Linked DNA regions of Azospirillum brasilense. The protein of the gene in region 1 interacts with the protein of each later gene in a pairwise test. Links are inferred from orthologs where the notes say so. Each region holds a gene or a part of one and is shown on either strand. Other genes may lie near its edges.

What was found.
Region 2: the proteins of bioB (region 1) and D3869_RS11540 interact in binary tests that used the Escherichia coli proteins (3 or more experiments, as listed by UniProt). The link is inferred for Azospirillum brasilense from one-to-one orthologs.

The regions. Positions count from the first base shown.
Region 1 is NZ_CP032348.1:392,055-401,567, forward strand. The notes cover bases 3,273-6,106. They hold bioB (biotin synthase BioB), read right to left. Parts: upstream 5,272-6,106; coding sequence 4,273-5,271; downstream 3,273-4,272. Other genes in these bases: D3869_RS27755 (DUF2270 domain-containing protein), read right to left, coding at 3,511-4,218; bioA (adenosylmethionine--8-amino-7-oxononanoate transaminase), read right to left, coding at 5,298-6,106. Outside these bases: D3869_RS27745 (serine hydrolase domain-containing protein), read right to left, coding at 1-479; ppdK (pyruvate, phosphate dikinase), read right to left, coding at 538-3,231; more of bioA, read right to left, coding at 6,107-6,602; bioD (dethiobiotin synthase), read right to left, coding at 6,599-8,008; D3869_RS27775 (alpha/beta fold hydrolase), read right to left, coding at 8,005-8,805; bioF (8-amino-7-oxononanoate synthase), read right to left, coding at 8,802-9,513. UniProt on the Escherichia coli protein: Catalyzes the conversion of dethiobiotin (DTB) to biotin by the insertion of a sulfur atom into dethiobiotin via a radical-based mechanism.
Region 2 is NZ_CP032345.1:2,408,041-2,417,656, reverse strand. What follows is about bases 4,534-7,470. They hold D3869_RS11540 (class II glutamine amidotransferase), read right to left. Parts: upstream 6,418-7,470; coding sequence 5,650-6,417; downstream 4,534-5,649. Other genes in these bases: draG (ADP-ribosyl-[dinitrogen reductase] hydrolase), read right to left, coding at 6,930-7,470; D3869_RS11535 (ArsC/Spx/MgsR family protein), read right to left, coding at 6,493-6,921; D3869_RS11545 (FMN-dependent NADH-azoreductase), read right to left, coding at 4,874-5,500; D3869_RS11550 (SIR2 family protein), read left to right, coding at 4,534-4,708. Also shown: D3869_RS11585 (4Fe4S-binding leucine-rich repeat protein), read left to right, coding at 1-130; D3869_RS11580 (nitrogen fixation protein NifZ), read left to right, coding at 172-468; D3869_RS11575 (nitrogen fixation protein NifZ), read left to right, coding at 492-803; D3869_RS11570 (cysteine desulfurase family protein), read left to right, coding at 838-1,989; putative nitrogen fixation protein NifT, read left to right, coding at 2,028-2,237; D3869_RS11560 (hypothetical protein), read left to right, coding at 2,243-2,527; D3869_RS11555 (DegT/DnrJ/EryC1/StrS family aminotransferase), read left to right, coding at 2,542-3,732; more of D3869_RS11550, read left to right, coding at 3,818-4,533; more of draG, read right to left, coding at 7,471-7,823; D3869_RS11525 (NAD(+)--dinitrogen-reductase ADP-D-ribosyltransferase), read right to left, coding at 7,851-8,738; D3869_RS11520 (hypothetical protein), read left to right, coding at 9,083-9,616.

The DNA.
Region 1 (9,513 bases):
AACTCCCGCCCCGGCGGGGCGAACAGGTCGGCGGCGTGGCAGCGCTCCAGGAAGCCGTCCTCGCTCCACGGCTCCTCGCCCGCCCGCACGGCGGCGTGATAGGCGGGGCTGCCGCCGTAATTGCGCAGGCCCGCGCGGTGGGCGAGAAGCTGGGCCAGGGTGATCCGGCCGGCCGCCGCGAAGTCCGGCAGCCAGCGGTCCAGCGTCGCGTCGGGGTCGATGTCGCCCCGCCCGCATAGGCGCATCAGGGCGGCGGCGGTCAGGGTCTTGGTGATGCTGTAGACGAGGAAGCGGGCGGTGACCGGCGGAGGCGCCGCGCCGCCGCGGGCGAGGCCGGCGGTCCAGGAGCGCGGACCCGAGCGGACCGCCACCACCGCGGCGTTGGCGGCGGCGGGGCCGTCGCCCTCGTCGAGGCAGGCGACGAGCCGCTCGGTCAAACAGTCGATGTGCCGGGTCGCAAGGGCGGCGTCAGTGTCCACGGAACCACATCCCAGAAAAAGCGAAGGCCCCCGGGGTGGGGGCCTTCACGTCGTCGGGTCAGTCGCGCTTCACCGTGTCGGCGTCGAGCGCCGCCTGGGCGGCGGCCAGACGGGCGATCGGCACGCGGTAGGGCGAGCAGGACACGTAATCCAGCCCGACCTTCTCGCAGAAGGAGATGGAGGCCGGATCGCCGCCATGCTCGCCGCAGATGCCGAGCTTGATGTTCGGGCGCACCTTGCGGCCGCGCTCCGTGGCGATGGCGATCAGCTCGCCGACGCCGTCCTGGTCCAGCGTCTGGAACGGGTCGTGCTCCAGGATGCCCTGGCGCTGGTACTCCGGCAGGAAGGCGCCGGCGTCGTCGCGCGACAGGCCGAAGGTCGTCTGGGTGAGGTCGTTGGTGCCGTAGGAGAAGAACTCCGCCGTCTCGGCGATCTCACCGGCCTTCAGCGCGGCGCGCGGCAGCTCGATCATGGTGCCGACCATGTACTCGAACGTGACGCCGGTCGAGTCCATGACCTCCTTGGCGACGCGGTCGACGACCGCCTTGAGGATGTCCAGCTCCTTCTTGGTGCCGATGAGCGGGATCATGACCTCCGGCATCACCGTCTCGCCCGTGCTCTTGGAGACCTCGGCGACCGCGCTGAAGATGGCGCGGGCCTGCATCTCGTAGATCTCGGGGTAGGTGATGCCGAGGCGGCAGCCGCGATGGCCGAGCATCGGGTTGGCCTCGTGGAGCTGCACCACGCGGTGGTTCACCTTGAGCTGGTCGGTGCCGGTGGCCTTGGCGACCTCCGCCATCTCCGCCTCGGTGTTGGGCAGGAACTCGTGCAGCGGCGGGTCGAGCAGGCGGATGGTCACCGGCAGGCCCGACATGATCGTGAACAGCTCGGCGAAGTCCTTCTTCTGGAAGGGCTCCAGCTTGGCGAGCGCGGCGCGGCGGCCGGCCTCGGTCTCCGCCAGGATCATCTCGCGCACCGCCAGGATGCGGTCCGGGTCGAAGAACATGTGCTCGGTGCGCGACAGGCCGATGCCCTCCGCGCCGAACTTCCGCGCGGTGCGGGCGTCCAGCGGGGTCTCCGCGTTGGTGCGGATCTTCATGCGGCGCAGCGAATCGGCCCAGCCCATCAGCGTGGCGAAGTCGCCCGACAGCTCCGGCTGGATCGTCGGCACCTGGCCCAGCATCACCTCGCCGGTCGAGCCGTCGATGGTGACGATGTCGCCTTCCTTGATGGTGACGCCGCGGACCGACATGATCTTGGACTTGTAGTCCACGCGCAGGTCGCCGGCGCCCGACACGCAGGCGCGGCCCATGCCGCGGGCCACCACGGCGGCGTGGCTGGTCATGCCGCCGCGGGTGGTCAGGATGCCGCGGGCGGCGTGCATGCCGTGGATGTCCTCAGGCGAGGTCTCCACGCGGCAGAGGATGACCGCCTCGCCCTGGCCGGCCAGGGTCTCCGCCTCGTCGGCGGTGAAGACGACCTTGCCCGAGGCCGCACCCGGCGACGCCGGCAGGCCCTTGGCGATGACCTTGCGCTCCGCCTTCGGGTCGAGCGTCGGGTGGAGGAGCTGGTCGAGCGAGGCCGGGTCGATGCGGCGCACGGCCTCCGCCTTGTCGATCAGCCCTTCCTCGGCGAGATCGACGGCGATCTTCAGCGCCGCCGGGGCGGTGCGCTTGCCGTTGCGGGTCTGCAGCATGAACAGCTTGTTCTGCTGGACCGTGAACTCGATGTCCTGCATGTCGCGGTAGTGCTTCTCCAGCGTGAGGCGGACCTCGTTCAGCTGGTTGAAGACTTCCGGCATGACCTCTTCCATGGCGGGGAGGTCGGACTTGTTGGCCTCCTTGCCGGCGATGGTCAGGTGCTGCGGCGTGCGGATGCCGGCCACCACGTCCTCGCCCTGGGCGTTGACGAGGTATTCGCCGTAGAAGGCGTTCTCGCCGGTGGACGGGTTGCGGGTGAAGGCCACGCCGGTGGCGCAGTCGTTGCCCATGTTGCCGAACACCATGCACTGCACGTTGACGGCGGTGCCCCAGTCGGCGGGGATGTCGTGCAGCTTGCGGTAGGTGATGGCGCGGGCGTTCATCCAGGAACCGAACACGGCGCCGACGGCGCCCCACAGCTGCTCCTGAACGTCCTGCGGGAAGGGCTTGCCGAGCTCGTGCTCGACGGCCTTCTTGTAGTCCTCGATGACGGCCTGCCAGTCGGCGGCGCTCAGGTCGGTGTCGAGGTTGTGGTTCTTGTCGCGCTTGTGGTTGTCCAGGATCTCCTCGAAGTGGTGGTGGTCAACGTCCAGCACCACGTTCGAGTACATCTGGATGAAGCGGCGGTAGCTGTCGTAGGCGAATCGGGCGTCGCCCGAGCGCTTGGCGAGGCCGGCGGCGGTCGCGTCGTTCAGCCCGAGATTCAGCACCGTGTCCATCATGCCCGGCATGGAGGCGCGGGCGCCGGAGCGCACCGAGACCAGCAGCGGGTTGGCCGGATCGCCGAAGGTGGCGCCCATGGCCTGCTCCAGCCGCTTCACCGCGCCTTCCACCTGGGCCTTCAGCTCCGGCGGATAGTTGCGGCCGTTGGCATAGAAATAGGTGCAGACCTCGGTTGTGATGGTGAAACCCGGAGGAACCGGGAGGCCCAGATTGGCCATCTCGGCCAGGTTGGCTCCCTTGCCGCCGAGCAGGTTCTTCATGTCCGCCCGGCCTTCGGTGGCATCGGCACCGAAGCTGTACACCCACTTGTTCTCGCCCTGGCTCGCCATCGTGAAATCCTCGTTCACCTCTATGGTCGTCCGGCCGTCGGCTGTGCGGGGAACCGGTGAAGATCCGTCCTGCGAACGGGTGTCCTTCTGGTATGACCGCGCAACCGCATCCGATGGAGCCCCTTCTAGCCCCCCGCGGAAGGAGAACACAAGACGATCCGTTGCATAGCGTGAGCGCGACGGTGCTGATCCCATTTATGCCACGGCGCGCAAAGGGGGGATGCCGGACGGAAAACTACCCCTTATCCCTTGCGCGAAAAGGGAAATCCGCCGCGGCCCTCACGGGCCGCGGGCCAGATCGAGGACGGCGTCGGTGGCAGGCGGCGGCGGCCGTTCGCGGTCGGCGCCGCGGCGGCTGCGGAAGGTCCGGAAGGCGATGGCCATCCAGGTGCCGTGGAAGACCACGCCGCAGAGCAGGACGATCTCCCCCGCCACCGGCCCGATGGTCGCCCGCGCGAACAGCTCGTCCAGGCTCGACAGCGGGACCGGGTGGATCATCAGCTTGCCCAGATAGGCCACCACCTGGATGAGGAAGATCCAGCCGTAGTTCCGCCGCAGCCGGCGGCCCACCGCCTCCAGGTAGGTGATGTGCAGGTTGGGGTGCTGGTAGTCCTGGAACAGCGTCTCGTTCCAGCCCCGGGCGAACTGGTCGCCCTGGCCGCGCAGGATGGGGCCGAGGAAGTACAGCTCCAGCACATGGGCGCGGATTCGCCAGAAGTCGAAGAAGCGGTAGCGCCGCGCCTCGATGTAGAGGAACACGGCGACCAGAAGCCCCACCAGCACCAGCGGCAGGGGGGAGGCGGTGGCGCTGCTGAAGGTCAGCGACAGGGCGATCCCGGTGGTGACCACCGCCCAGTTGGTGGTGGCGTCCAGCCGCGTCCGCCAGACGGTGCTGCGGTAGATCTCGGCCCTGTAGAGATGCGACAGGGCCGTGACCTCGGCCGAGGTGTAGTGGGTCTTGGGTGCTTTGGCGGCGATGTTGTCCATGCTCGGCGTCCTCCCCTGGCTTTTCTTGGCGCAGGGGCCGGGGACGCCGGCGCGTCAGTGGGCGCCGCCGTCGGCCTCCAGCCCCAGCCGGTCGAACAGCCGCCGGTCGGCCTCATGCTCCGGGTTGCCGGTGGTCAGCAGCTTGTCCCCATAGAAGATGGAGTTCGCGCCGGCGTAGAAACAGAGCGCCTGCCCCTCGTCGCTGAGCGAGCGGCGGCCCGCCGACAGGCGGACATAGGAGCGCGGCATCAGGATGCGGGCGACGGCGATGGTGCGGATGAACTCGAAGGCGTCCAGCGCGTCGACGCCGCCCAGCGGGGTGCCGGCGACCGACACCAGCTTGTTGATCGGCACGCTCTCCGGCTGCGGCGACAGGTTCGCCAGGGTCTCCAGCAGGCCGGCGCGGTCCACACGGCTTTCCCCCAGCCCGACGATGCCGCCGGAGCAGACCTTCAGCCCGGCGTCGCGGACGTTGGCCAGCGTGTCCAGCCGGTCGCGGTAGCTGTGGGTGGAGACAATCTGCTCGTAGAACTCCTCCGACGTGTCGAGGTTGTGGTTGTAGTAGTCGAGCCCGGCGTCCTTCAGCGCGTCGGCCTGCGGGCGGGTCAGCATGCCCAGCGTCATGCAGGCCTCCAGACCCAGGTCCTTTACGTCGCGGACGATGTTCGCGAGCTTCTCGACGTCGCGGTCCTTCAGTTCGCGCCACGCCGCCCCCATGCAGAAGCGGCCGGCGCCCGCCTGCTTGGCCTTCTCCGCGGCGGCGCGCACCTGGGCGCGGTCGAGCAGCTTCTCCGCCCCGACGCCGGTGTCGTACTTCACGCTCTGCGCGCAGTACTTGCAGTCCTCCTGGCAGCCGCCGGTCTTGATGTTCAGCAGGGTGGAGAGCTGGACCTTGTTCGGGTCGTGGTGCTGGCGGTGCGTCTCGTGGGCGCGGTGCAGCAGCTCCATGAAGGGCAGCTCGAACAGGGCCAGGATGTCCTCGCGGGTCCAGCGCCGTGCGGTGGCGGGGGCGGCGGCAGTGGAATCCGCGGTCGGCATGGCGGTGTCGGGCATGGTCGGTCCTCGGGTGGAAAAGCGAATCAGAGAAGGGTGTCCGCGGCGTCACGGATCGCGGCGTAGGCGCGGTCCAGCTGCCCGTCCGTCACGCAGTAGGGCGGCAGCAGGTATATCACGGGGCCAAGGGGGCGCAGCAGCAATCCCCGCTCCAGGAAGAAGCGCTTCAGCGTCTGCCCGACCGCGGCGGTGTAGCCCTGCGCGTCGGTCACCTCGATGGCGGCGATGGTGCCCAGGACGCGCCCGCGCGACAGCTTGGGGTGGCTGGACAGCTCGGCGATGGCGGCGCGGTGCCGCGCCTCGATGCGCGCGAGGTTGGCGGCGGTCTCCGCCGACGTGGTCAGCTCCAGCGAGGCCAGCGCGGCGGCGCAGCCCAGCGGGTTGGCGGTGAAGCTGTGGCCATGGGCGAAGGCGCGGTCGAAGCCGGCGCCGAGGAACGCCTCGTAGATCGAAGCGCCGCAGGCGGTGACCGACAGCGGCAGGAAGCCGCCGGTCAGGCCCTTGGACAGGCAGATCAGGTCCGGAGCGACCCCGGCCTTCTGGCTGGCGAACAGGGCGCCGGTGCGGCCGAAGCCGGTCATCACCTCGTCGAAGATCACCAGACCGCCCGCCGCCCGCACCCGCGCCGCCATGGCGCGCAGGAACTCCGGACGGCAGAAGCGCATGCCGGACGCGCCCTGGACCAGCGGTTCGATGATGACGGCGACCATCTCCGCCCCGTTGGCGGCCAGCCAGCGGTCGAGCCAGTCCAGCGCCGCGGCCTCCTTGGCCTCGACCTCCGGGTCGCCGTCCCAGGTGGCGGGGTAGGGCATGCGGTCCACGGCGAACAGCAGCTCCTGGAACGGCGCGTAGAAACCGGAGCCGACCCCCGCCGCCATCGCGCCGAAGGTGTCGCCGTGGTAGCTGCCCTCGAAGGCGAGGAAGCGGCGGCGCTGGCCCTCGCCTTTGTTGCGCCAGTACTGCCAGGCGAGCTTCAGCGCCACCTCCACCGCGGTGGAGCCGTTGTCGGAGTAGAAGACGCGGTCGAGGCCGCCCGGCAGCGCCTCGGCCAGCCGGGCGGCGAGGCGGGCGGCGGGGCTGTGGGTGAAGTCGGCGAAGATCACCTGTTCCAGCCGGTGCGCCTGCTCCGCGATGGCCCCGGCGATGGCCGGGTGGGCGTGACCGTGCAGGTTCACCCACCAGGAGGAGATGAGGTCGAGGATCTCCCGCCCGTCCTCGGTGAACAGGCTGACCCCCTTGCCGTGGGTGACGGCCAGCGGTTCCGGTGCGGTCTGCGCCTGGGTGAAGGGGTGCCAGACGTGGCGCTGATCGAGAGAAACGGTATCGGTCATGGGAACACGCTGTCGAAGGACGGAATGAGGGACGCTGCCTCGGCGACGGATTCGGCGTCGAGCCGGGACAGGGTGGGGATTTCGGCCAGCACGCGGACCTTGCCGAACCGCTCGATGGCGGCGCGGTTGGCGGGGTTGGGCGGGCCGTTCAGCACCACCCCGGCCACCGCCAGCCCGCGCGCCCGCAGCGCCTCCAGGCTGAGCAGCGTGTGGTTGATGGTGCCGAGCGTGCTGCGCGCCACCAGCACCACCGGCAGGCCGAAGCGGGCGATCAGGTCGATGATGAAGACGTCTTCCGTCACCGGGACCAGCAGCCCGCCGGCCCCCTCCACCACCAGCGGGCGGTCGGTGGCGGGCAGGGCCAGGGCGCCGGCGTCGATGGCGACGCCCTCCAGCTCCGCCGCGGCGTGGGGGGACAGCGGTTCGGCCAGCGCGTAGGCCGGCGGATGCACGCGCTCCGCGGGCAGGGCGGCGAGGGCGGCGACGGTGGGCGTGTCGCCGGCCTCGTCCTTCAGGCCGGTTTGCAGGGGCTTCCAATAGGCGGCGTCCCAGGCCCGCGCGAGGCACGCGGACACCAGCGTTTTGCCGACGCCGGTGTCGGTGCCGGTGACGAACACCCCGCGGGGTTGGGCGCCGTCCTTGTGGAACAGGCCGTAGGCGATGTGATGGGTCATGGTCAGTCCTTCCGGCCGTTCCAGCCAACGCAGCACGCGGCGCAGGGCGCCCGGCGGCAGGGGACGGCGGCCCTCCGCCGGCAGATGGGCGCCGATGCCCTTCAGTTCGGCGAGGAACTCCAGCCCGTCGGCGTGACGGCGGAGCAGCCGCTCCTCCTCGACCGATCCGCTGCCCCCGGCGGGCCACAGCCGGTCGAGGTCATGGCGGGTGGGGTAGGCGGGAATCCCGGCCTCCAGCCCCAGCGCGTGATGGGCCTCCCGCCACTCACGGAAGCTGTCGGCGGCGAGCGTGGCGACGGCGATTCGCCCGCCCGGTGCCAGCAGCCCCACCCAGCGCGCCAGGGCGGCGGCGGGGTCGCGGAACCATTGCAGGGCGAGGCTGGACACGATCAGGTCGAAGGGGCCGTCGAGGTCCGGCTGTTCCCCGTCCACGATCAGGAACGCGGAATCGGTCGGGTCGTGCAGCGCGGCGCGGCAGCGCGCCAGCATGTCCGGCGACAGGTCGGTGAGCAGCCAGTCGGCCGGGCCGATGCGCTCGCGCAGGGCGCGGCTGAGGAAGCCGGTGCCGCAGCCGATCTCCAGCACGCGGGGGCGGGGCGGCAAGGGGAGGCGGGCGACGCGCTCCGCCAGACGCTCCGCCGCGATGCGCTGCACGGCGGCGTGCTCCTCGTAACGGGGGGCGGCCTTGCCGAAGGCGGCGGCGATGGCGGCCTTGCGCGGGTCGTCGGTCATGCCGCCAGCCCGGCGGCGAAGGCGGCGATCCGCTCCGCGCACCAGCCCGGCGCGGTCAGCGGCAGCAGGTGCCCGCCTTCGGGGTGCCATTCGACCGAAATTTCGTCGCATCCAATATCCCCTCTCCCCCCTGGGGAGAGGGTTAGGGTGAGGGGGGTGCGCCACTCCGGCACGTTCGGCAAATGCGTACCCCCCTCACCGGCCCTCCGGGCAGTCCTCTCCCCAGGGGGGAGAGGGTTAGCGTGGTCGCGAAACGCCTGTTCGGTCATGATCGGCGGTACGATGGGGTCCTGCCCGCCCGCCAGGACCAGCGCCGGGCCGGTGAGCGCATCGCGGGCGTCCCAATCGCGCAGCGCCCGCAGGGCGTCGCCCAGCCGAGCCGCATCAAGCCCTTCAGACAATGGAGCCTCAACGCCGCAGCGGCGCAGGAAGTCCCCGGTCACCGCCTCCGGCACGGCGTCGAAGCGCGCGATCATGCGGTCCAGCAGCCGGCGTGGCGTGGCGGGGGCGAAGCCGTCCCCTTCGGTGAAGCGGGGAAAGCCGTTGACCAGCACCAGCCCGTCCCAGGCGAAGGGCCGCTCGTGCAGCAGCCACAGCCCCCCGAAGGAATGGCCGACCGCGACGACGGGGCGCCCGGCGGGAATTTTGGGAAGAGACGGCGGGCCGTAGAAGCCCAGATCGACCGCCATGCTCTCCCCGTCCGCAAGGGCGTTCCGCACAGCGTCCCAGACGGTGGGACCGAATCCCCAGCCATGGACGAAGACGAACAGCGGCGCGGTCATTGCGGGTTGGGTCATGCCGTTGCCCAAGCGTCGGCCACCGCACCCGTCAGCGTCTCCAGGTCGGCGTCCGTGTGGGCGGCGGACAGGGCGAAGCGCAGGCGGCTGGTGCCCGGCGGCACGGTCGGTGGGCGGATGGCGATGCCCAGGATGCCGCGCTCTTCCAGCCGCCGGCTGAGGGCGAGCGCGTCCTCCTCCGAGCCGGTGATGGCCGGGACGATCTGCGTGCTCGACCCCGCCGTGGCGATGCCCAGCCCGTGGAAGGCGGCGCGCAGCCGCTCCGCCATGCCTTGGAGCCGGGCACGCTCCGCGTCCAGCGTCGGCACGAGGTCGAGCGCCGCGTCCATCGCTCCCAGCACGGCGGGAGGCAGGGCGGTGGCGTAGATCAGGCCGCCGCAGCGGTTCACCAGATAGTCGCAGAGTGCCCTGGACCCCGCCACATAGGCGCCGAAGCCGCCCAGCGCCTTGCTGAAGGTGCCCATGGCGAGGTCCACGCGCCCCTCGCCCAGCGCCGCCAGCCCCATCCCGCGCGGGCCGAGCACCCCGGTCGCGTGCGCCTCGTCGAGGAACAGGAAGGCGCCGTGCCGCTCCGCCAGAGCGGCCAGCGCCGGCACGTCGGCGCGGTCGCCGTCCATGCTGAAGACGCTCTCCGTCACGATGAAGCGCGCGCCCGGCTCGCCCGCGCGCTGGGCCAGCAGGGCTTCCAGATGGCCGAGGTCGTTGTGG
Region 2 (9,616 bases), on another replicon or contig:
CGTCGTCGCCAGCCGCCTGCCGCCCGAAGACCTCGCCCCGCTGACCGAGGACCCGGTGGATGACGTCCGGACCGTGGCGCAGAAGCGCCGCGCCGGACTGCCCGCCACCGGCGACCTGATCCCCGACTGACGCCCCCGGACCCCCCGACTGACCGGAACAAGGAGCACCGAATGCGCGAGCGCGCCCGCGATCCGAACGAGCCGATCGAACTGGAAGACCGCCCCGCCTTCGAGGAGGGCCAGAAGGTCCGCGCCCTTCGCGACGTGCGCAACGACGGCACCTATCCCGGACGCCCGATGGGCGACTTCCTCATCCGCACCGGGGACATCGGCTATGTGAAGTCGATCGGTACCTACTTGCAGATGTATTACATCTACGGCGTCGATTTTTACGAGAAGCGCATCATCGTCGGCATGCGCGCCAAGGAACTCGAACTGGTCGACGCCCGCTGCAACGACCCGCAATGACCGTCATGCCCAAGGAGCACCCGATGAGCGACGCCGTCACCGAAGCGAAGAAGCCCGGCTTCATCCCGCCCCGCGAACCGCTCTACGACTGGGGCCTGATGGTCACCGCCGCGGTGGACCTCCACAACGACGGCAGCCACCCCAACGCCGAGGACGGCGCGCTGCTCGCCCCGAAAGGCACGCCCGGCACCATCGTGCGCATCGGCCACGCCGAGGGCACGCAGATCCCCGTCTATCTGGTGGAGTTCCCGGCCGGCGTCGTCGTCGGCTGCCTGGAGGAGGAGATCACGCCCGCCGACGGCCGCCGCCGCGGCGTCCCCGGCGTGATGGACTGACCGCCCGCTCCGTGCCACGGCCTGCGATGGACCCATGATCTATCTCGACAACAACGCGACGACCCCGCTGGCGCCCGAGGTGCGGGAGGCGATGTTGCCGCATCTCTCCGGGGAGTTCGGCAACCCCTCCAGCCCGCACGCCGCCGGCATGGCCGCCAAGCGGGCGGTGGGCGAGGCGCGCGCCCAGGTGGCGGCGCTGGTCGGCGCGAAGGCGGCGGACATCCTCTTCACCGCCAGCGCGACGGAGGCCAACCACACCGCCCTGCTCGGCACGCTGCGGGCCGTCGCCGCGGAGCGTCCGGAGCGCCGCCACCTCGTCACCACGGCGGTCGAGCACCCTTCCACGCTCATGCTGGCGGAGGATCTGGAGCGGCAAGGCTGGCGGGTCACCGTCCTGCCGGTGGACGGCACCGGCACCATCGCGCTCGCTGACCTGCGCGACACGGTGACGGCGGAGACGGCTCTGGTCTCCGTCATGTGGGCGAACAACGAGACCGGGGCGATCCAGCCGGTCGCCGCCGCCGCCGACATCGCCCAGGCGCGCGGCGCCCTGTTCCACACCGACGCGGTGCAGGCCGCCGGCCGGCTGCCCATCCGGGTGGACGCGGTGAACGCCGACCTGCTGACCCTGTCCGCCCACAAGATGCACGGGCCGAAGGGCATCGGCGCCCTCTTCATCCGCAAGGGCGTGCCCTTCGCCCCGCTGATCCACGGCCATCAGGAGCGCCACCGCCGCGGCGGGACCGAGAATGTGCCGGCCATCGTCGGTTTCGGCGCCGCCGCCGGCCGCGCCGCCGCCACGGTGGCGGAGGCCGGCGGTCTGGCGATCCTGCGCGACCGGCTGGAGCGCGGCGTGCTCGCCGCCTGGCCGGGCAGCCGGATCAACGGCGAGGGGGCGGACCGCCTGTCCAACACCAGCAACATCCGCTTCGCCGACCCGCAGGGCCGCCCGCTGGACGCGGAGGAGCTGCTGATGCGCCTCGACCGCGCCGGTATCGCCGTCTCCATGGGGGCGGCCTGCGCGTCCGGCGGCAACGAACCGAGCCACGTCCTGACCGCCATGGGCCTGAGCCCGGCGGAGGCCGCGGCCAGCCTGCGCTTCTCCCTCAGCCGCTACAGCACGGCGGAGGAGGTGGAATCGGTCCTCAACGAGTTTCCCGCGCTGTACGCGCGGATCGCGGCCTGACCAGAGAACAGCCAAACACACGACGACTGGAGAGTGACATGAAGGTGATGGTGCGCAAGGCCGGTGAGCAATACACGATCTACGTCGCCAAGAAGGACCTGGAGGAGCCCATCACGGAGATGGAGAAGCCGGGCCTGTGGGGCGGCTGGGTCAAGGTCGCCAACGGCTGGACGCTCGACCTGCCGGAGATGCCGGCGGACACCCGCCTGCCCATCACCGTCGAAGCCAAGAAGCGCGGCGCGGAGTGACCGCCATGGCCCTGTCCCCGGAACGGATCGACGCCATCGCCGCCATGGCCGGCGGCCTCTTCGCGGACGGCACCCGGCTCGACGCCGTGGTCCGCGCCGTGCGCGAGGCGAACCCGGACCTGTCCAACGTCACCGGGGCGCACGCCGCGGTGATGGCGGAGGACGCCTTCCGGGAGGAGCCCGGCTTCAACCTCTACCTCGTGGACGGTTCCAACCATTGCTGGCTCATCACCAACAAGCCGGAGACGGCGACCGGCGTGGTGATCGCGCAGCGGGACGAGGACGACTGAATGAGGATCGCGGAATGACGATGCCCGAAGACGATGCCGTCGCGGACGACGCGGAGCTTGGCGACTACATCCCGCTGATCGATCCTGACATGTCCGAGGCCGAGGTGGCGGTCATCGGCCGAATCCTCACCTCCGGCAGCCTGAGCGACGGGCGGATGACGGAAGGGTTCGAGGAAGCCTTCGCCGCCTGGCTCGGCCGCGCCCACGCGGTCGCGGTGTCCAGCGGCACCATCGCCACGCTGATGGTTCTGAAAGCCTACGGCATCGGATCGGGGGACGAGGTGCTCTGCTCCCCCTTCGGCTGGCATCAGGTGCAGCACGCCATCGCGCTGGCCGGGGCGGAGCCGGTCTTCGTCGACATCGACTACTGGCAGCACACCATCAACCCGGCGAAGGCCGAGGCCAAGATAACGCCGCGGACCAAGGCCATCCTGGCCGGCAACGTCAACGGCCACCCCGCCCACTGGGACGAGCTGCGCGCGCTCGCCACCGACAAGGGGCTGATCCTGATCGAGGATTCGACCGAGGCCATCGGCTCCTCCTACAAGGGGAAGCTGGTCGGCAGCTTCGGCGATTGCGCCGTCTTCGACTTTTCCGAACCCGGCGTGCTGGTGACCGGCGAAGGCGGGATGATCGTCACCGACGACCGCAACCTCGCCCACCAGCTCCGCTACCTGCGCCGGCGCGAGGCGGAGCACCGCAACACGGTGGTCATCACCCGCACCATCCCCTTTCAGGCGGGGATGAGCAACATCACCGCCGCGCTCGGCCTCGTCCAGTTGAAGCGCCTGCCGGAGATCCTGGCGAAGCGCCGGGAGGTGGTCGGCTTCTACGAGGCGGCCATGGCCAGTTTCGAGGGCATCAAGCCGCCCTACAAGGGGCCGGGCGCCGACGACGTGCACCCGATGGTCTACGCCGTCCACCTCGGCACCCGCTTCACCGCGTCGGGGCGCAAGGCGGTGCTGGAGGATCTGGCGACGCACGAGGTCGAGGCGTCGGACTACGGGCAGGCGCTCTACACCCAGCAATATTACCAGGAGCGCGGCGCCAGCCGGGCCGACTGCCCGGTCTGCCAGAAGACGGTCGACCGCGTGCTGGCCCTGCCGCTGCACCACAAGGTCACCGCCGACGAGGTGCAGTTCATCGTGGACACGCTGAAGGACGCCACCGTCAACACGGGGGCGGGCGCGGCGATCTATTTGTAAGCAATTTTCCCTCCCCTGCGAAGCGGGGGAGGGTCAGGGAGGGGGCAAGCGTTCCCACCACGCCACCCAGCCGAACGGGGTTAGCATGACCGACACCGCCGTCCTCGACAGCACGGACACCAGCACGGACACCGACACCATCATCGCGGACATCGCCACGGCGCTGAAGGCGCGGGGCGTGGTGCCCTATCTCGGGCCGGGCGCCTTCGCGCTGCTGCCGGAGGCCGACTGCCCGATCCCGCGCAATTCGCTGGAACTGGCGCAGCGGCTGAACGCCAAGGTCGCCGCACCGGGCCGCATCCGCAGCCAGTTGACCGCCGTCGCCCAGTTCATCGAATCGCGCCGCCACCGCAAGACGCTGGACGGCATCCTGAACGAGATCTTCAAGCGCGAGGTTCCGGCGACACCGGTTCACGCGTGGCTGGCCGCCCTGCCCGCCCCGCCGATGATCGTCGATGTCTGGTACGACAACACGCTGGAAAGCCTGCTGACCGCCGATGCGGGGCGGAGCTGGGGCCAGATCCAGGGCCTGTCCCACCCGCAGGGCGTCGGCGAATGGGTGAAGTACTACGCACCGGAGGGCACGGAGGTCGAGGCCGCCGCGGCGTCGGGCTGGGAAACCCTGCTCTACAAGCCGTCGGGAAGCGCCACCCCGGCGGGGAACTACCTGATTTCCGACAGCGACTTTGTCGAGATCCTGACGGAGATCGACATCCAGACGCCGATTCCCGCCGTCGTGCAGGAACGCCGCAAGGACAGGAGCTTCCTCTATCTCGGTTGCCGCTTCGACCAGGAAATCCAGCGCACCTTCGCCCGCCAGATCGCCAAGCGGTCGTCGGACAGGCACTGGGCGGTGATCGAGGGCGAGCTGTCGAAGAACGAGGCCCGCTTCCTGGAGCTGCAGAACATCACCCGCATCGACTTGCCCTTGGACGAGGCCGTCCGGCGGATCAGCGAAGCGATGGGGGGCAATTAAAGCGAGCGCGTCGCGAAGCTCCCCTCTCCCCTCCGGGGAGAGGGTAGCCCGGAGGGCCGGGTGAGGGGGTTGCGCGTGGCGGATCGTCCGGCACATGCGCACCCCCCTCACCCTAACCCTCTCCCCGGAGGGGAGAGGGGACATCGAGAGGGACCATCTGACCCCTTACGCCGCGACCGGAGTCGCCAGGGCGTCGATCTCCAGCTGGGCGGCGGCCAGCGCCTTGGCGCGGGCGTCCGGACCCATGCCGACGCCCTCGGCGCGGATCACCGTCACGTCGGTGACGCCCAGGAAGCCCAGCACCGTGCGCAGGAAGGCCTCCTGATGGTCCAGCGCGCTCATCGCGGCGTTGGTCGAGTAGACGCCGCCGCGCGTCGAGGCGATGTAGACCTTCTTGCCGCCGGCCAGACCGACCGGGCCGGTCTCGGTGTAGCGGAAGGTGCGGCCGGCCTGGGCGATGCGGTCGATCCAGGCCTTGAGCTGGGTCGGGACCGTGAAGTTGTACATCGGGGCGCCGATCACCACGACGTCGGCGGCCAGGAACTCATCGACCAGCGCGTCGGTCAGGGCCAGCTCCTCCTGCTGGCGGGCGGTCAGGCCTTCCAGGTTGCGGAACTTCACAACCTGCATCAGCTCGCCGGTCAGGTGATCCGGCGGAGCGACGGTCAGGTCGCGGACGGACACCTCGGCGTCCGGCGTCGCCTGGCGCAGCGCCGCGACGATCGAGGCGGTGAGCTGGCGCGAAACGGAGGCGTCGCCCAGCGGGCTGGAGTCGATGCGAAGGATCTTCATGGTCACGTCTTCCTGTCCGGGAAGCGGGGCGCCGGTTCGGCACCGTCACCGCTTCGGTTTGTCTCGGAAGTGACCATAAGCCCGCTTACGCCAATCGATTGAGCCCCGATTTCGCCAATCTTCGTTGCACGGATTGGAACAATCCCCGGTCAGCGCACCCGATTGCCGCCCTTGAACACGACCATCTCGCCGCCTTTCATGACGGTCCAGTTCTCGTCGCGGGTCAGGGGGCGGGTGGCGACGACCGTCACCACGTCGTTGGGCGTCGTCTCCTTGGCGAAGTCGACGCTCATGTCCTCGTCGATCAGCGTCGCCGGACCGAAGGGAGCCTTGCGGGTCAGCCAGGCGAGGTTGGTCGCGCAGTGGCACCACAGGTACCGCCCGTCGCTGAGCAGCATGTTGAAGACGCCCAGCGTGCCGAGGTCGGTGGCGAGGTCGCGGATCAGCCGCATCAGCGCGCCGTTGCTCTTGGGCGGTTCCGGATACTGCATGCGGATCTGGTCGAGCAGCCAGCAGAAGGCGTGCTCGCTGTCCGTCGTCCCGACCGGCTCGTAGAAGGTCAGCGTCCGTTCCTTGATGCCCTTGAGCTGGCCGTTGTGGGCGAAGGTCCAGACGCGGCCCCACAGCTCCCGCGTGAAGGGGTGGGTGTTCTCCAGCGACACCCGGCCGCGGTTGGCGCGGCGGATGTGGGAGATCACCACGCAGGACTTGATGGAATAGCTGCTGACCAGCCGCGCGATCTCCGACTCGCAGCTCGGCGCCGGGTCGTGGAAGGTGCGGCAGCCCTTCCCCTCGTAAAAGGCGATTCCCCAGCCGTCGCGGTGCGGACCGGTCTGCCCGCCGCGGCGCATCAGGCCGCGAAAGCTGAAGCAGATGTCCGTGGGCACGTTGGCGCTCATGCCCAGGAGTTCGCACATGGATCGGCCCCCATCGCTGAAATGTCGGGTTTCAAACAGGACGGGGGCAAACCTACGACAGTCAGGGTTGTCCCGTCACCCCTTTGCGGGTGGTGGGCAGGGCGGCATCCCGGCGCGGGCACAGCCTTCCAGCTTGCCCTCCGGCGCTCCGGCGGCCAGCCCGATCCAGGCGTCCACCCGTTCCGCCTCGAAGCCGCAGTCGCGGCGGTCGCCCACCTGCATCAGCGGGCGGCGGATCAGCAGCGGCGTCTTCAGCATCAGCGCCAGGGCGGCGGCCTCGTCCAGCGCGTCCGGATCGACCTCCCCGCTCTTTACCGCCGGGGCGCTTCGGTTGAACCACTCGGCCACCGGGCGGTCGCCGAAGAAGGGGCGCAGGCGGTCCGCCGTCCAGGGCTCGGACAGCAGGTCGCGGGCGTGGACGGTGTGCCCGGCCTCCGCCAGCAGGGCCTTCTGGCGGTTGTTGCCGGCGCAGCCGGGCTTTTCGAAGAAGATCACGTCGGCCATGGTCGCAGTCACCCCTGCTTGAGCGCCGGGGAGCGGGCGAGCAGCCCGTCCACCTGGGCGCAGATTTCGTTGTAGACGTCGCGGTCGAGCTTGCGCAGCCAGCGCGGCGGGATGGTCTCCACCCCGTAGGTGGCGCCGGCCAGCATGCCGGCGATGGCGCCGGTGGTGTCGGCGTCGCCGCCCTGGTTGACGGTCTCGACGACGCAGGATTCCACGGAATCGGTCTGGAAATAATAGTGCATGACCGTCTGCATTGTATCGACGATGTAGGCGGTGGCGAGGCCGCGGTAGGGCTGGAACTTGAATTGCCGGTGCTGCGCGATGAGCTTGTTCGATTCGTCGCGCACGTCGCGCACGCTGCCGCCCAGCACCAGACGGCGGACCATATGGCCGAGCGTCAGGGTCGCCGCGTCGGACATCGCGTTGCAATGGGTGATGTGCGCCTGCTCCACCGTCCAGCGCTCGAAGGCCGCGTCGTCGCCCAGCGTCGCCAGGGCGACCGGCAGGTTGCGCATCGCCGCCCCGTTGCCGGCGTGATACTCGCTCTCCGGCTCCGACAGGGTGCCGTGCATGATGAAGCGGCGGATGCCGCGCCGTGTCGTGTCCCCGACATCGACGGGAACGCCCTTCAACCAGACGGCGAACTCCTCCGCGGCGCGGCGGGCGTCCCATTCCGGGGCGGCCAGGATGGCGCGGCCGAGATGGATCGACATCTCGGTGTCGTCGGTCACCTGCCCGGCGGGCAGCTTGAGCCAGCCGCCGCCCTTGATGTGCTTGTGCACGCCGTATTGGTGGGCGATCTCGCCCTTTGTCAGAAACTCGACGGTGGCGCCCAGCGCGTCGCCGCAGGCCAGCCCGAGATAGGCGCCCAGCGCGCGTGAGCGGATGGAATGGTCAGTCATGGGCCGGATCTGTCCCGTGATCGGTTGTCAGAGAAGCGACACCCCCACCCTATAGTCCCCGCCGACGACCAGATACTCGCCCTCTCCCTTGAAGGGGTAGCGGGGCAGGATGTCGCGGAAGAAGACCACCTTGGTGAGCGGCACCCAGGTTTCGAGGATGTAGTCCCCGAACTGGCCGGCGATGTCGCGCTCGATGGAAAAGGAGCTGAGGTTGTTGAGGCGCAGGACCGCCGTGCGCTTGTCGGGGCGCGCGACGATGTGGTGCTCCTCGAAATCGTTGACGCCGCGGTAGAGCCGGATGTGGCTGGCGCGGGACGGCATCGGCGCGTCCGGCCAGCCGCGGCGCATCCACCACTGGCAATACTCGTACAGCAGGTCGAGCTGCAGGTTGATGTTGTTGTTGTGGAAGCGGGTGGCGACCTTTTCCTCGCCGTAGGTCCGCCACGCGTCGGAGGCGAAACGGAGGATCGGTTCCTTGTGATAGGTGGGCAGCAGGCCGAACCGGCTCTCCACCCAGCCTTTCAGCACAGCCCCCTCGGCGTTGTTGCTGTCGAACAGCCACCCCTTCAGCAGGCGCAGGTAGCTGGCGCGGTAGCGCCGCCGCCCGTCCGTGCCCTCGGCGCCGGAAAAGTCCGGGTTCAGCCCGAAGGTGAAGGCCATGTAGTGCTGGAAGATGTCGGCGGCGATCAGGCTGTCCGGGCTCTCGTCCAGCGCCTCGAACAGCACGGCGTGTTCGCTGCGCGTGCCGCCGATGCGCAGGCGCCGCGGCTCGTCGTTGAAGGACTCCGCGCACAGCGCGTCCGCCGTCACGTTCAGCAGGTTGGTGCGATGCGCCTTCAGCGCCAGCGGCGAATCCGGATCGATCAGCCGCCCCCGCGCATCCCTCAAGCCGCCGCTCGCCGAACCGTCCGCCATGACATTCCCGAAATCCACAATTCTTTCATGGATACAGCGAACCGGCGCATCCGCCAAGGGTCCGCGTCACCGCGGAGCGGGGCCGTCCGACCCGCAATACATTTCGAATTCAAAAACAATTCGATTAAACAGCCGAAACAACTTTTGGCTTACTCCAAATATCCGAAAAATATCCGTTTGAACGGATGATGAGACGACCCCATAGTTGAACGAACAGGATTCAGTGCGTTGCAAGACGAGGCAAGGCCATGTGGCCGATGAAGCGAAAGGAACAGGAGACGCGCAACCGGGCGGCACAGCCCCCGCGCGTTCTTCTTCCTTCCGCCGTCTCGGAAAAGATGCCGATGCGTTCGGGACGGGCGCCGATTCCGCTGCGCGGCGCCAGGGAGGCCCGCGACGCCGTGACGCTCGCCCGGCTGCTGCGCGGCACCATCACCCCACTGCGCGGCGACGAGGTGCTGGCCCTGTTGGAGCCCCACCGCCCGCGTCTGGTGCCCAAGCCGGTCAACCCGCTGGGCGCCATGCTCGGCCAGCCGCAGGGCCGCCTTCTGGAGGCGCTGCTGCGCCCCACCGCGCCGATCATCCTGGACGTTCTGCTGCCACGCCTGCGCGACCATCTGATCGACCGCGTCGTCCACAACAAGGGCGCCGCCGAGGATGGGCTGCCCGGCGCGCTGGAGGCGGCCACCGCCCTGCGTGCCCTGGTCGCCCTGCTGCGCGGGGCCGGCCGCGGCGCCGTGCTGTCGGTGGTCTCGGCCATCGAGGCGGACGCCCGCGCCGACGCCGACCGGCTGGTCCGCGGCGAGGCGCCGACGGCGAGCACGGAGGACGACCCGGCCGGCGTCACCGCCGGCGCCATGGACAGCCTCGCCCACGCC